2 regions of the Legionella qingyii genome follow, and region 1 is predicted to be linked to the other one. Evidence: riboswitches for the same ligand, from Rfam matches in the RefSeq annotation. Region 1 holds a riboswitch; the other holds the start of a gene.

Region 1 (6,895 bases):
CTGCCACCTTCTAATGCTGCCCCCCCGGGATAGCGTTTATTTGATGGATTTAATAAGGTATAAGTTACGGCATTGTCCTTAGTTGCTTTTAAAGTTGCATCACCCCAATCTTGATATTTGACTTCAACTCTCGGGACAAATGCAGAGGTTGTTGCAGAGTTTAATTCTTTCCAACGCTTCATATTACTTATGGCAGTTTTCTGTAAGTATTGATATTCATCGGCATTGGTTACCTTAACTATTGTTTTATAGATACTATCATGACGCCAAAGATCCCCAGATAAGCTTCCTTTGAGAAAGCTGGGTCTATGTGATTCGTGAACTGTATAAATGGAAGAATATACTTCATTTGAAGGCATGCGACCTCTGAAAAATCTTATCCTACCGAGCATAATTTAAATCCTCAATGTAACTAGCAGCCGCTTGAATTCGATTTACATCGGCCTATTACTTTAAATGTCCTTTAGTCAAAAGCACAATAATGGCAATTAAAATAATCAATTAGAGCATATATTTATCATAGTGTATCTAGGTTGGAATTCAAGAATGCCCATAGCTATTCAGCGTATTTCATTAAACGATATGAAAATTTGTTTAGTTTTTGGGACGGTTATTTAATTGGAAAAAGGCATGAAAGAGAATCCATAATATATTATCTATAATTTAATTCATTAAATGAGGTATATTAAAAGTTCATAAAACAAGGAGTGTTTATTATGAGAAGAAATTCCATAAAGAATTTGAGTGGTTTCGTCATCCTTTCTTTTTCAATTCAAGCCGTAGCTAATGATACGATTCGAGTGCATGTCAAAACAAATGAAAAAACAGCGGCCGCATTAGGATATACTGTGGATGGTAAAAAATCAGGGTCTCGCGGAAAATCCTATGAAGGAAAAGGGCCTATAAATAAAGAATATGTATTTGGATATAGAAAAAACTCGGCATTTGGTCCCGATGTTTTATGCGGTTCACACGTTCTAACCAAAGACAGTATTGTAACGTTAATCACTAAAGGTGAACATTGCTCTATTGTAGTAAATAAAATAGGAACCTAAAGAAGCACTTTTATTGTGCATGATGGGTGCGTTTGAACTTTGTCGAAATGGAGCCTATCGGACAGATAGTGCTGCATCCTCCATCATTTGTTCATAAATCAAAACTAAAACGGAACCGTGCTGAACCTCCAAAAAGATTTCCGGCAAGTGAGTTCGATTAAAACACGAGGTTTTTCCTGGAAAGGAAAGATGTGCGTCATTGAGCTCCCATTGCAGACCAATTGAAGATAGGGTTGCCTCAGGTATTCCCATTAATGAAATTTTTGTCTGTACTGGCAATGAAAGATTCATTCTGGAGTGTTCATTAAGCACAAAACCTCTTATAGGTGGAGCATACAAAAGACAGTTTGTTTCCATAAAGATATTCATGTTATTCAGTATATGATCCAAATGCCCACCATTTATGCCAACGATAATAGCTGGCAATAAATCATTATCTTTTAAATAACACAGAGCTTTTTGGTAATCACTGCTGTTTTGATCCGGTGTATGAAGAAAAGGGTGATTTTCCAGAAGAGTTGGGTGTACAGAATCTAAATCTCCGGTAATTAATTGAGGACGAATTCCAAGCTCATATAAACTGTTTGCGGCGCCATCAGCTGCGATAATGGGCAAATTCATCGTCACAAAAAAAGATGAATCGGGTAATTCTCCATTGAGGCATAAAATAGATTGATAGCCGCTTAAATTAATTACATCGTGCATCATAATATCTTTTTAACAAAATAAGCAGCAAACTGACAATCAAACCCACCACATTAGAACTGATTACAAAGAAGGAGTCCGTGCTACTCCCATAAATAATCCAAGCTAAAGAACAAATGAGGTAATTGACTAGCATGATCATGGAAAGATCTTGGGTTGATCGCGTTTTTAATGATTTGATAATTTGTGGTAATAAACCAATAAACGAAGTAACAAAAGCAACACAGCCTGAAAACAAAACAATAGACACATTTTCCTCCGCTCAGACGAATGAGATCAGGTTCAAAGGGTTGGTTTAATCCTCTCAGCCATATAACAGGCACCCCCAATGTACAAATATTATTCTAGCATGAAAGAGCCTAACGACAAAGGTATATTTAGGAATGGCGGGCTATTTTTCACAATTAATTATATATAAAAACAACATATTGTTAATATTTTGTTAAGGTTAAGGATTTAAAATTTGCTCATAGAGTGTTCAATTAGGTAGTGCTTATGGGCAAAGTTATTCTTATTCATGCTAATTGCTGCAATCCTACTGCTAAAGGTGATTTTGCTTTTGCAGCGAATATCGCAAAGGACCTTATTCACGAACTTCAAAATAGAAGTGTAAAAGATATTGATGTCGTTTTAGTGAGTACTCTTGATGGAATAGGTAAATTTACAAGCATGTATGGTGCTGCTGTTAACAGACGTATATCCGTAGAAGATTGCAGCGTTGGATTTTCTTCTTTGGAAGAGTTTGATGCAGTTGAAAATACAGTTGTAGCCTTTATTGATGCGAATCGATGTAAAATTCCGGCAGCAGACCTAGTCAAACGAGTTCTTTCTCCTGAGAGTAAAATATTATTTGTAGGGAATGTCAACCAGCCTCGCCTTGCAGATTCAAATTCACAAACTGGATATCGTATGCAAGCCAGGCTGGAACAACCAGGCCTTTACGAATCGTTTAATGACCGAGATATGATGGTTGGTAGTGCTGGTCTTGGTCAAGATCGATTAGGAGTACCCACTATTGCTAAAGCGGAAGATTTACCAGCGTTAACTAATAATGAGCAGGTTGTCCAGGCATCTCTTCCCAAAAAAAACTATGGATTTATGTATCTTGCAGCGGTAGCTCCTTCTAAAGATTACAAATTAATCGCGCAATACATTAAATTAAGTGGTCAAGACACATATGTTCTGGTTGGGGATTTCACGAGCAAAAAATATGATATTAAATACGCATATGAACATGATACAACTTTAGCCACTCCTAAGCCTTTACCACAAATTGAATACCATCAATCATTACCCTATAAAGTGATGCGTCAAGCAGTGGCTCACGCAGAAAGCCCATTGGTTTTATCAACTGGAGCTACAAGCACTCTGGAAGCCATGCGCGACAAAAAGCTGACTTATTATCAAGATATTTCGAACAACACGGAGTTTGTTGCAGATTATTTACTTGTGTTGAAGTCAATGGTTGCAAGTGATACTTCCCTGTTTGGAGCAATGCCCGATATGATTATTGAGTTATCTGGCTTGCTTTTTGCTAACAAACCCCTTAACCGTCAGGAGATGGAACGAACCCATGAGCTGTTGGAAATATCTCCTGTAAGTTCAAGATTGGCCGATATGAATCAGGCCATTATCGAGCAGGCGAGTGGAAAAATCGCGCCAAAACTTCTTGGTTTTTTAGGTAATTCACGGAAAACCCAAGATCCCATTCAACTGGCTACGGTTTGTGCCTCATTACGTAAATCAGGTGAAATGAGCAACCCAGTGTATGATCAAGCTTTAAGAAGAGCAGCTACATGGGGGCGATTATTTGAACTCAAGGTATTGATTAAATCGATGTCGCTCTCGGAAATGGACAAAGTAGATCCAGCTCATGAGCGTACGGCACTTCATTGGGCCGTTACAAGCAAGAATTATGATTGTGCCAAGGCATTGGTCAAAGCAGGGGTATCTTTAGATCGTCAAGACAAAGAGGGACAAACTCCATTACACAAAGCGGTAAAAAATGGCGATAGAAAGATGATTAAAATGCTTATGGAAGCTGGTGCGTCTGTAGATATTGCTGATAAACATAAAAGCAGTCCTCAAGACTGTGCTCCTGATAGTGGCACCTTATTATTTTTCAAGGATTGCCATGCTCATCTCTATCAACAGACTACTAATGTAGGGTCATTGTAAGTTTTTAACATCGATCTTTTCGATAAGAATGGGAGTACTTAAAAGCCAGTTTTAAGTACTCCCTATATCACGTTGTAATCTACCTTTTTCCCGGATTTATACCCTGGCGATTTTCAATAGGAACTAACTTCTTATCATTGGGTCAATTTGTTTTTATTCTGATCAAATGGTAATGTTTTTTAATCTGTTCAAATGGATTTTTTCTTAGGATAATGGGACCGCGATGTCAGTTTGGTAAAAATTTTTCCTCCGGATTGACATTAGAGTAGGTTATCGATCCTTAAAGACACGTTCCTTGAGGATGTTTTTTTCAGATAAGGAATAAAAAATGAAAAGAATTACTTTATTAATCATTGGATTGACTCTAACTGGTTTAGCAGTTGCGAAAAGTGGGCCCAAAGAGGAGGTACGCCATATTGTGACACTCAATGGCCTAACTCAAGGTGATGGACGATATATTCGAACTGATGTTACTGAGAATGGCCAATATAAATATGGCTATTATTTTTGCGGAACCCGCCATACTGTTGTATATGGTGATATGGTGTTTGCTGATGAGGTGGGTGAATCTTATCGTGTGGAACGAGCTATTAAATTTTCGATTTGTCAGGATGAAACCTTAACTGAGTGTCAAGAATTTGCATCGGATCAGTTCACTATTTTTAAGAATAAAGATGGATATTTAGAAACCGATAGTCGTCCAGTTTTACCTATAAGTGTTGCATCAGTAAAAGATGCGTTTAAAGCATGTCAACCTAATCCAGAAGAAGATAATCGGATGAAAAAAATAATTCATGCGGGGAGCAATTATCTGATTCGTAAAGGTTAATTGGATGTAATCTGGGTTATACACGGCCGCACTGCGACTATGTTGAGAATTTTTGCCATTCCCGAGAAGGCGAGAATCTATTCTTAAATTGGCGCTACGCCTTGCTAGAAATGGGTTCCGCCTTCGCGGGAACGACAGTTTTCCCTTAACTTAATGGTCATGAAGCGCAGCCATAACCCGGTTTTTTTACCGCCAGTCCCGAGTGTAAAGAGGGGCTCTACGTTGTGGCTCTTCACCCTGTCTACAAAAAAATCGATGAAGGCTCCAAATTTTTTCCTAAATCTAGAGCAAAAATAAACAGATTTCACTATAATGCTCCACTGCTTTTTATAGAATGAATATTATGTCCCAACCAAGAACTTCGATTTTGCTTATTGGCTTATTATCTGCCTTTTCATTACTCACATTTGATCTTTATCAACCTTCGTTGCCTTACATCACCAATTTGTTTGGTACAACGCATAGTTTAAGTCAATTAACCTTAAGTATTTATCTGTTTGTTTTTGGTGTGACTCAATTAGTTTGGGGGCCGTTAATTGATCATTTTGGACGACGTCGTTTGTTACCTGGCAGTTTAGTTCTTGCTGTTCTTGCCAGTTTAATTTGTGCTTTTGCGCCGAATATCTTTGTACTCATACTCGGTCGGGCATTACAGGGATTTGCTTTATGCTGTGCAAACCTGATTGCTTTTTCAATCTCGCGAGACTTTGATGATACAGTAGAGCGTGCCAAGGTTCTGTCGTATGTTTCGATGATTGTTTCAATATCGCCTATTCTTGCTCCTGTAGTGGGTTCTCTTATCTTTACTTATTACGGTTGGCAAGCTAATTTCATATTAATGGCGGTGATTGGGATAATACTCTTGCTACAGTCGCGTAAAGGATTATTTGAATCACCATTTTGGACGCAACCCCGGGAACCCTTGATTGTTAAAAAAGTAATTAAAGCCTATCAAGAGATCATTCCATCTCCTACCCTACGGAGTGGTTCTTTCATTATGATGTTTAGTTTTGCAGCCGTAATGCTTTCAGTGATTAATTCGTCCTATATTATTATTGACCAATTTGGTTTTTCACCGTTGGTGTACGGTATTATTTTTATTATTAATGGATTAAATATTATTGTTGGCAATTATTTAGGTATTTGGCTGCGTAAATATTTCAGCATGGCATCGACCATTTATCTTGGGAGTTGGTTTATTATAAGTGGTGGTTTTGCGATGTTAGTATGCGCAGTTTTTTACGAATTCAATTTGTATGCCCTATCTTTTGCTTTAATTTGTAATTTAGGCATTAGTTTAACTGCACCAGCGACTATGTCGATCATGCTTGCAGATTATAAAGAGAATACCGGTCTTGCATTGGCTGTAATTCATACCGTTCGGATGTTTGGTTCATCTGTTTTAACAATCTTAAGTGCCTATTTACTGATGCAAACGCTTAACGCGTTGCCTTTGGGGCTAATTGCTTGTGGTCTTGGTGCGCTTTATAGTTCCTGGCACTTTAACCGTATAACAGCAGAGTCTAATGACTCAGAATTGGGTGAGGTGGAAGCCGCCTAGTGCCTAGCTCAAGCTATTTACCAAAAGTAACGCTGTTTTTTGTATTCCTAAACTAGGTAAATAGCTTCCAAAATTCTTGTCATCAGGGATGAATGATTCCCTTCTATATGTAATTTTTAGAATTTCAGCAGACGCATGTGATATCATTTTGTTTTCACATGTAATTAGTGTAAGCAATGAAAATAAAAATTTTCTTTTATGGATTATTAATAAGTCTTCAGGCTTTTGCAGCTCCTCGCTTTGTACCTGCTGAACCATCTCCAGCTTCTCAATATCAGATCAATGGTCCTGCATTATGCGCAACCGCTAAAGAAACTCTGGCTTATTTAAATAAGGGTAACCGTTATGATCCCCATGTTATTCATGAGGGGAGCGTTTTTCCAGTACCTTTAGCGCGAGTCAAAGCAACTTTGATATTCATTTGCCAACACCAAAACGAATTGAACAATCCTGCATTTATAAAAAAACACTTTGATTTTGTTCGCTGGTATCCCGATCTGGAACAAGTTAAGCCCCTAAAGATGAAAAAACCGCTTCTTGCTCATTTACCTCAAGATAAAATTTTAA
Region 2 (6,895 bases), on a different contig from region 1:
TACAAATGGCTGATCCTAAATTTTACCAACAAGATGCTCAGATGATTGCAAAGATAAATCAAGGATTGGTTGAGGATGAAACGTTATTAACCCAGCTTTATGAGCGCTGGGAGGTGCTAGAAGATGTTGAGAAAAGGAATAGATAAATGTTATTAACCTTAGCTTTGGTTATTCTTTTTAGTGCGATTACAGTTTTCTTTTCAGAAGAATTTATCAAAGCCTTTAATAATCTCTTTGCTATAAAAGGTGCTAAATTATTAATACCAATGTTTGCTGCATCCTGGCTCATTTATACTTATAATTTTTGGTTTCTATGGGGAATATTTTACGCACGTGAACTATTGCATGATGTATTGAATTTTTTAGTGCGTATGATGCCTTTTCAGAAAGAGGCGGTTTCGTTGGTATTGGTATTTATGATAACTGTACTTTCTGTGGTCCCGGTTCTTATTCTTGATGTTCTATCCCGAAGAAAAAATTTTAAGGGATATCAGCATCCTTATGTTGCGAGTGGTTTAATTTGGATACTGTCTGTTTTTCTATTAATCATCCTATGATCTTTATGTATAGAAATGTAATTTTTTTGTAAAGACTCAGTGATTTTATTAATAAAACCTTAAGTTTTCTTTTTTATACTTCTTGCCTCAAGTTTGGAATTTAATAAAAACAAAAGGAGAATAAAAGTGGCGTCTTCTCATAAGCAGCATGCTCATAATCAAGTTACTCGTGGTACTCCTTCGTGGGGGGGGTATGATAATCAGCATCATCATGCTTCCAACGTTTTTAATACCCCCGCTACCCGTCACGCTCATGCCCCAACTCCATCAGTTACGAGAGCGAGTTATAATGCCCACGATTATACATATTATTCTCGCCGAAGCCATTACGCAGGTACTGGGGCACTACTCATAGGTTCTTTTATTATTCTTCCTATTATTATTTTTGCGTTGACAGTTAAGTTCGCTTTTGGTTTAGCTGCATCATCGTTAACTACTGCAGGAGTTGCGGGCGCAGGTGCTGCGGGTGCAATTGCTCTTAGTGCTGCAACTTTTGGGCTCGGTGCTCTTGTTTTATATGGGGCTTTAGGTCTGGTTTCTTTGTATTCTAGTGCTAAAGAATGCTATAGAAGTGATAAAAATGTGTTTGACATGATTAAATCACGAGTTGTTAATGAAGATGGATTAAGTTTTAAAGGAGTTATGAAATCTATAGGCGCTGTACTTTGGTCACCATTTTTACTCATTGGTGGTTTGGCTGGAATGGGAGCTAAAGCAGCGGTGAATGCTCGTGCTTCAAAATCTTCAGGCTCAGAAAAGCAGGATGTAGGTCCTGAAATAAGTGGTTCTTATTCCGAGATGGGTAGTGACTTCCATCCACAAAAGAAAACGACATATGGGAACGATGAAAATCCAATTCATTCTAAGGTATTTGCTGATCCTTCTTCTTCAGAAGTTCCGGATCTTCATCTTTTAAACTCACAGACATCGTTTCCTCACTTGTACCCTCTTGTAAAAAACTAAAGACAAAGTAGATCGCAGGTTTTTGGGTTCTGGTTACAGAACCCAAAAACCAAAAGAGAAATAAATACCATTGAATCCTTAATTATGATTCTTATCCGTCAGGGGTGATGAATGGTTATAATCCGTGTATAATAGCGGCAATTTATTTTCAGGTTGCTCTATGAATAAACAGGATTTTTACTTTGATTTACCTCCAGAACTCATTGCGCAGTATCCGTTAGCGAATCGCAGTGACTCACGTCTTTTAACCTATAATCGTCAGAATGGTGAATACGGTCATTACCAGTTTCGTGAAATAGCTGATTTTTTAAACCCTGGCGATTTATTGGTAATGAATGATTCCAAGGTGATCCCAGCCAGACTTTATGGCCATAAGAATACTGGTGGAAAAGTTGAGTTATTGGTTGAACGTATTACTGGCGAACTTACCTTTCTAGCTCATATTAAGGCCAGTAAAGCGCTGAAAGCTGGCTCAATGATTAAGTTGGAGCAAGATAAAGAAATCAAAGTTCTTGATCGACACGATGATTTATTTCTTTGTCATGCCGATATGGATGTCTTGAACTTATTGAATGGAATAGGGCATATTCCATTGCCACCTTATATTACCCGAATTGATGAAACGCTAGATCAGAATCGTTATCAAACGGTTTATGCAAAATATGAAGGATCTGTTGCTGCTCCCACAGCAGGTTTGCATTTTGATGAGCATGTATTATCCAGCGTACGTTCAAGAGGCGTTACTGTGGCGTATCTTACTTTGCATGTTGGAGCGGGAACATTTAGACCCGTTCGTTGCGATAATATTAAAGATCATAAAATGCATAGTGAGCGATTTACAATTAGTCCTGAATTGTGTGAGACAGTACACGCCACGAAAGCAGCAGGAAATCGAGTAATTGCAGTAGGTACAACCACTTTGCGTAGTCTTGAAAGTGCTGCACAAAATGGAGAACTAACCCCATGTAGCAGAGATACAGACATCTTTATTTACCCGGGATATGAGTTTAAGATTTGCGATGGATTAATGACTAATTTTCACTTGCCTGAGTCCACTTTATTAATGCTGGTTTCAGCTTTTATAGGCCATAAACAAGCAATGATGCTTTACCAGGAAGCAATTGAAAAAAGGTACAGGTTTTTTAGTTATGGCGACACCAGTTTATTGCTGTAAATCAGGAGATCAGGAATGTTGGCTGCAGTACAAAATTTTATACCTGTTTTAACTTCAGAAGCAGGTTTGTGCCTTACAACGGCAAATTGGCAAGAGGCAAAGGTAACTGCCGCATCCTATTCTTTGGAGAGTTTGTTGTATAAGCCTGGTCAGGATGTACTTCAAAAAATACCTGATTTAGCGCATTATCTGGCTTGTCCTGGAATGATGATAATCAATGCTGCGTCACTTGTTGCCAATAAAGAAAAGGTTTATGTTCTTAAGTCTCCTTATGATGGGTCCCGAGTCAAACTTGCTTTGGAAGAGCTCATCGGACTGATCCTGTATCTAAAACCGGATGCAGTACTATTACCCCAACATATCATGCGTGATTTTCCACAAATTTGGGACAATTGGGATGATGCAATTGTTCCATTTATTCATAGTGATGATTTAGAACAGCATGCAGTTATGAAACCTCATGGGGTTTATTTTAAGATTTTGAATGAACCGAATTGGGCTAAATTAGAGCAATTCTCCCATGTCCCACGTTATGTTATGGGATGTTTTGAGTCTGAACTAATTCAACGTTTGCGTCATCAGGGAATAGGATTTATTGAGACGGATGAGCCAGCTCAAGCAGCAATGCAAGGAAGGGTGTACAGCAAGACAGGCACTGTGGATCTAATGGATTCAAAAACACAAATGCAATTTGAAATGATCGATGCGAATTGTGTTTGTCCTACTTGTTCGCAACAATTTACTCGCGCTTATTTACATCATTTATTGCAACATACTCCTTTATTATGTCAGCGATTTCTGATCCAGCATAATGTTTTTTATGTGCAGAATTGTGAGGTTAGTTGATGCTCTTTAAACCTGACCCTAGCACTCACTGCCATTAAGTTAAGGTTTTTTGTCATTCTCGCGAAGTCGAGAATCTATTCTTAAATTGGCACAATGCTTTGTCAGAAATGGGTTCCCGCCTTCGCGGGAACGACAGTTTTTCTTAACTTAATGGTAATACCCTCAGCTCTCTCCCATAAATGGGAGAAGGTGCCCGTTAGGGGCGATGAGGGGCCTCTTATAATATTTGACAGTTTTTTCCATACCAGCTAGCATTACGGTCAATTTGATGGCGCGGGGTGTCGTGATAAACGTCTGAGAAATACCCGTTGAACTTGATCTGGTTCATACCAGCGTAAGAACGCCTTAAATCTGTATCTATTTTTAGAACAGTTAATTTCTTAGAGTACTCTCTACCGTATTGTAGACCGGTCTTTAAGAGTTATTTAACTGTTTTGTTGAATGCAGATTCATTTCTTCTATTAAGTCTTAACGCGATATCTTTAGCCATCCTATTTTATTAATTAAACAAGGAGCTATGGCATGAGTGCGTTATCTATGAGAACTACCCTATTACTTAATTGGTATGCAAACCCTTACCATACCCCCATTTTTGTTGCCCATGCGTTAGGGTATTACCAACAAGAAGGTATAAAACTCGCAATTTTAGAACCTAGCGATCCAAGCGATGTGACCGAAATTGTCGGTATGGGCCATGTTGATTTTGGGGTCAAGGCCATGATTCATACCTTAGCTGCCCGTGCAAAAGGCTATCCTGTTACCTCAATTGGTACATTATTGGATGAACCTCCTACAGGTCTGATTGCACTGAAATCCAGTGGTATAAGCTCATTTCAGGATATTGTTGGCAAACGGGTTGGTTATATTGGCGAGTTTGGCAAAATCATTATCGATAATTTGGCAACATTAGCTGGCATTGATCCCTCAAGTTATGAAACAGTTCGTATTGGCATGAATGTTACTGATGCGATTTGTCGTGATATCGTTGATACAGGGATTGGTTTTATTAATTTTCAAAAAGTTGAATTAGAACATTTACGGGGTGAAACGGTATTTCTGCGTATCGATCAGCTTGCAGGCTTAGGTTGTTGCTGCTTTTGTTCCATTCAATTTATTGTGCCAGAACGCATGTTAAAAAAGCCTGAAACACTTAAAGGATTTCTCAATGCCACACAACGGGGGGCTGCGTTTACTACCGAAAACCCCGAAGAAGCTTATGAACTGTTATGCAGGGTGAAACCTCAATTGCGAACCCCTATGTATCATACAATTTTCATCCGCAGTTTACCCTTTTTCTCGCGTACTCTTTTAAATGTGGAGCGTGATTGGAATAAAGTAGGTCGTTTCGGCAAGCATTTGGGAATTATCGATGAGTCTTTTGCAGTAAATGCTTGTTATACAAACGAGTTGCTCCCTAAGATACCTCATTCGGAGCTGGAACCTATTGCGTGTTGCATTAGTGAATGAAAATACAATTGTAGCCTAGATGCAGCTGCAAACAGGCTACCAATATATTGAGAAAAGTGATTCTAATTAAATGAAAAATGTTGCTGTTGTTGGTGCTGGAATTATGGGGTGTTTATTGGCTTTTCGTTTACAAAATGAAGGCTTGCAAGTGACATTATTTGAGGCAGAACCCTTTTTCAATAATTGCAGTAATGCAGCAGCAGGGCTTTTGGCACCAATGTCTGAACTCGATAAAGCGGAGCAAGTGATTTTTAATCTGGGAGTAGAGTCAGTTGACACCTTATGGAGATCTATTTTGGATCAATTAGCGGACCCCGTATATTTTCGCCAAAATGGATGTCTTGTGGTGCATCATCCTCAAGATAAAGCAGAATGGCAGCAATTTAGTGGCAGAATTGTCAATAAATTAAGTGATTCCTGTTATCAGTTGCTCAACCAAAATGAATTAAGCCAACTGGAACCAGAACTGCATCAGTTGAAAATGGCATATTATTTTCCCAGAGAAGCACAACTTGATAATCAGACGTTATTGCTGGCACTTAAAAAACATCTTTGCCAGCGCGGTGCTATTTGGCGAGATCATACTTTTGTTTCTCGCATGCATCCAGGCGAGATAGAAACAAGAGAGAGGTCTTATTCATTTGATTTTGTATTTGATTGCAGAGGTCTTGGAGCAAAAAACACTTTTCCAAATTTACGTGGGCTTCGAGGCGAACTTCTTTGGCTGTATGCTCCTGATGTTCAATTAAAAAGGCCAATACGCCTCTTGCATCCACGCTATAATATTTATATTGCACCGCGCCCTAATTGTTATTACCTTATCGGCGCCAGTGAATTAGAATCAGAAGATCCCAGCCCCATTTCAGTGCGTACCACACTTGAATTATTAACCGCTGCATACTATGTGCACCGAGGTTTTGCTGAAGCACGGGTAATTAAGACAGTGACGCATTGCCGACCTACCTTAATGCATCATCAGCCACGCATACGATATGCCCAACGAATTATTGCTGTTAACGGACTTTATCGTCATGGATATTTAATCGCTCCGGCATTAGTAGAGGAAATTCTACGTGGATTAAAGAGCAATCAAAAAGACATTTGTTATCCTGAGCTTTGGGAGGCTTATTCATGATCATTTATATAAATGATAAACCATATACTCTTGATTCATCCTGTACCTTGCAGGAAATGCTTGAGCAGAGAGAGGGTATTGCTGCACATGTAGCAATCGCAATTAATAATCAGTTTGTTCCTAAGTCTATGTTTTCCAACACCACATTGTGTGAAGGCGATCGTATTGATTTGATTGTTCCGATGCAGGGAGGGTAGGGCTATGTGGTATTTAGCAGATAAACCCTTAACAAGTCGTTTGCTTTTGGGGACAGCTGGCTATCCATCACTTGAGGTAATGACTGATGCAATTCGAGCTTCCAAAACCAACGTGATTACTGTTTCTTTAAAACGGCAAATGCCTTGTGATATGGGGGGCGATTTATTTTGGCAAACCATACAGTCTTTGGGTTGCAATATACTTCCTAATACTGCGGGCTGCCGTGACGCACAAACTGCGATTACTACAGCCGAAATGGCACGTGAACTATTTCAAACTTCATGGGTTAAATTGGAAGTAATTGGTGATGATTACAGTTTACAACCCGATCCTTTTGAATTGTTACATGCTGCCGCCGAATTAGTAAAACGAGGCTTTGAAGTGTTTCCTTATTGTACGGATGATTTGGTTTTATGTCAGCGTTTAGTGGATTGCGGTTGTCGGATTTTGATGCCTTGGGCCGCACCTATAGGTTCTGGAAAAGGGCTACTTAATCCTTTTGCTTTGGAGACATTACGCCAACGATTACCGGATGTAACCCTGATTGTCGATGCA

The links. A riboswitch is a leader RNA that binds a small molecule or an ion and turns the genes downstream of it on or off. The one in region 1 is predicted to bind thiamine pyrophosphate.
Positions count from the first base shown of each region.
Region 2: linked by a shared signal. The riboswitch ahead of ELY20_RS01280 (ABC transporter substrate-binding protein) and the one ahead of ELY20_RS06705 (SemiSWEET family sugar transporter) in region 1 are both predicted to bind thiamine pyrophosphate.

Region 1 is NZ_RZGX01000007.1:78,895-85,789, reverse strand. Features, by position in the region: gene ELY20_RS06720 (poly(ADP-ribose) glycohydrolase domain-containing protein) at 1-359, opposite strand, end outside; gene ELY20_RS06715 (hypothetical protein) at 717-1,055, shown strand; gene ELY20_RS06710 (thiamine diphosphokinase) at 1,110-1,760, opposite strand; gene ELY20_RS06705 (SemiSWEET family sugar transporter) at 1,744-2,010, opposite strand; TPP riboswitch at 1,997-2,097, opposite strand; gene ankY (Dot/Icm T4SS effector AnkY/LegA9) at 2,256-3,938, shown strand; gene ELY20_RS06695 (hypothetical protein) at 4,267-4,767, shown strand; gene ELY20_RS06690 (multidrug effflux MFS transporter) at 5,111-6,328, shown strand; gene ELY20_RS06685 (hypothetical protein) at 6,505-6,895, shown strand, end outside.
Region 2 is NZ_RZGX01000001.1:312,997-319,891, forward strand. Features, by position in the region: gene ELY20_RS01255 (ATP-binding cassette domain-containing protein) at 1-146, shown strand, start outside; gene ELY20_RS01260 (hypothetical protein) at 147-557, shown strand; gene ELY20_RS01265 (hypothetical protein) at 684-1,520, shown strand; gene queA (tRNA preQ1(34) S-adenosylmethionine ribosyltransferase-isomerase QueA) at 1,681-2,694, shown strand; gene ELY20_RS01275 (tRNA-guanine transglycosylase) at 2,710-3,540, shown strand; TPP riboswitch at 3,805-3,898, shown strand; gene ELY20_RS01280 (ABC transporter substrate-binding protein) at 4,063-5,007, shown strand; gene ELY20_RS01285 (FAD-dependent oxidoreductase) at 5,078-6,142, shown strand; gene thiS (sulfur carrier protein ThiS) at 6,139-6,339, shown strand; gene ELY20_RS01295 (thiazole synthase) at 6,344-6,895, shown strand, end outside.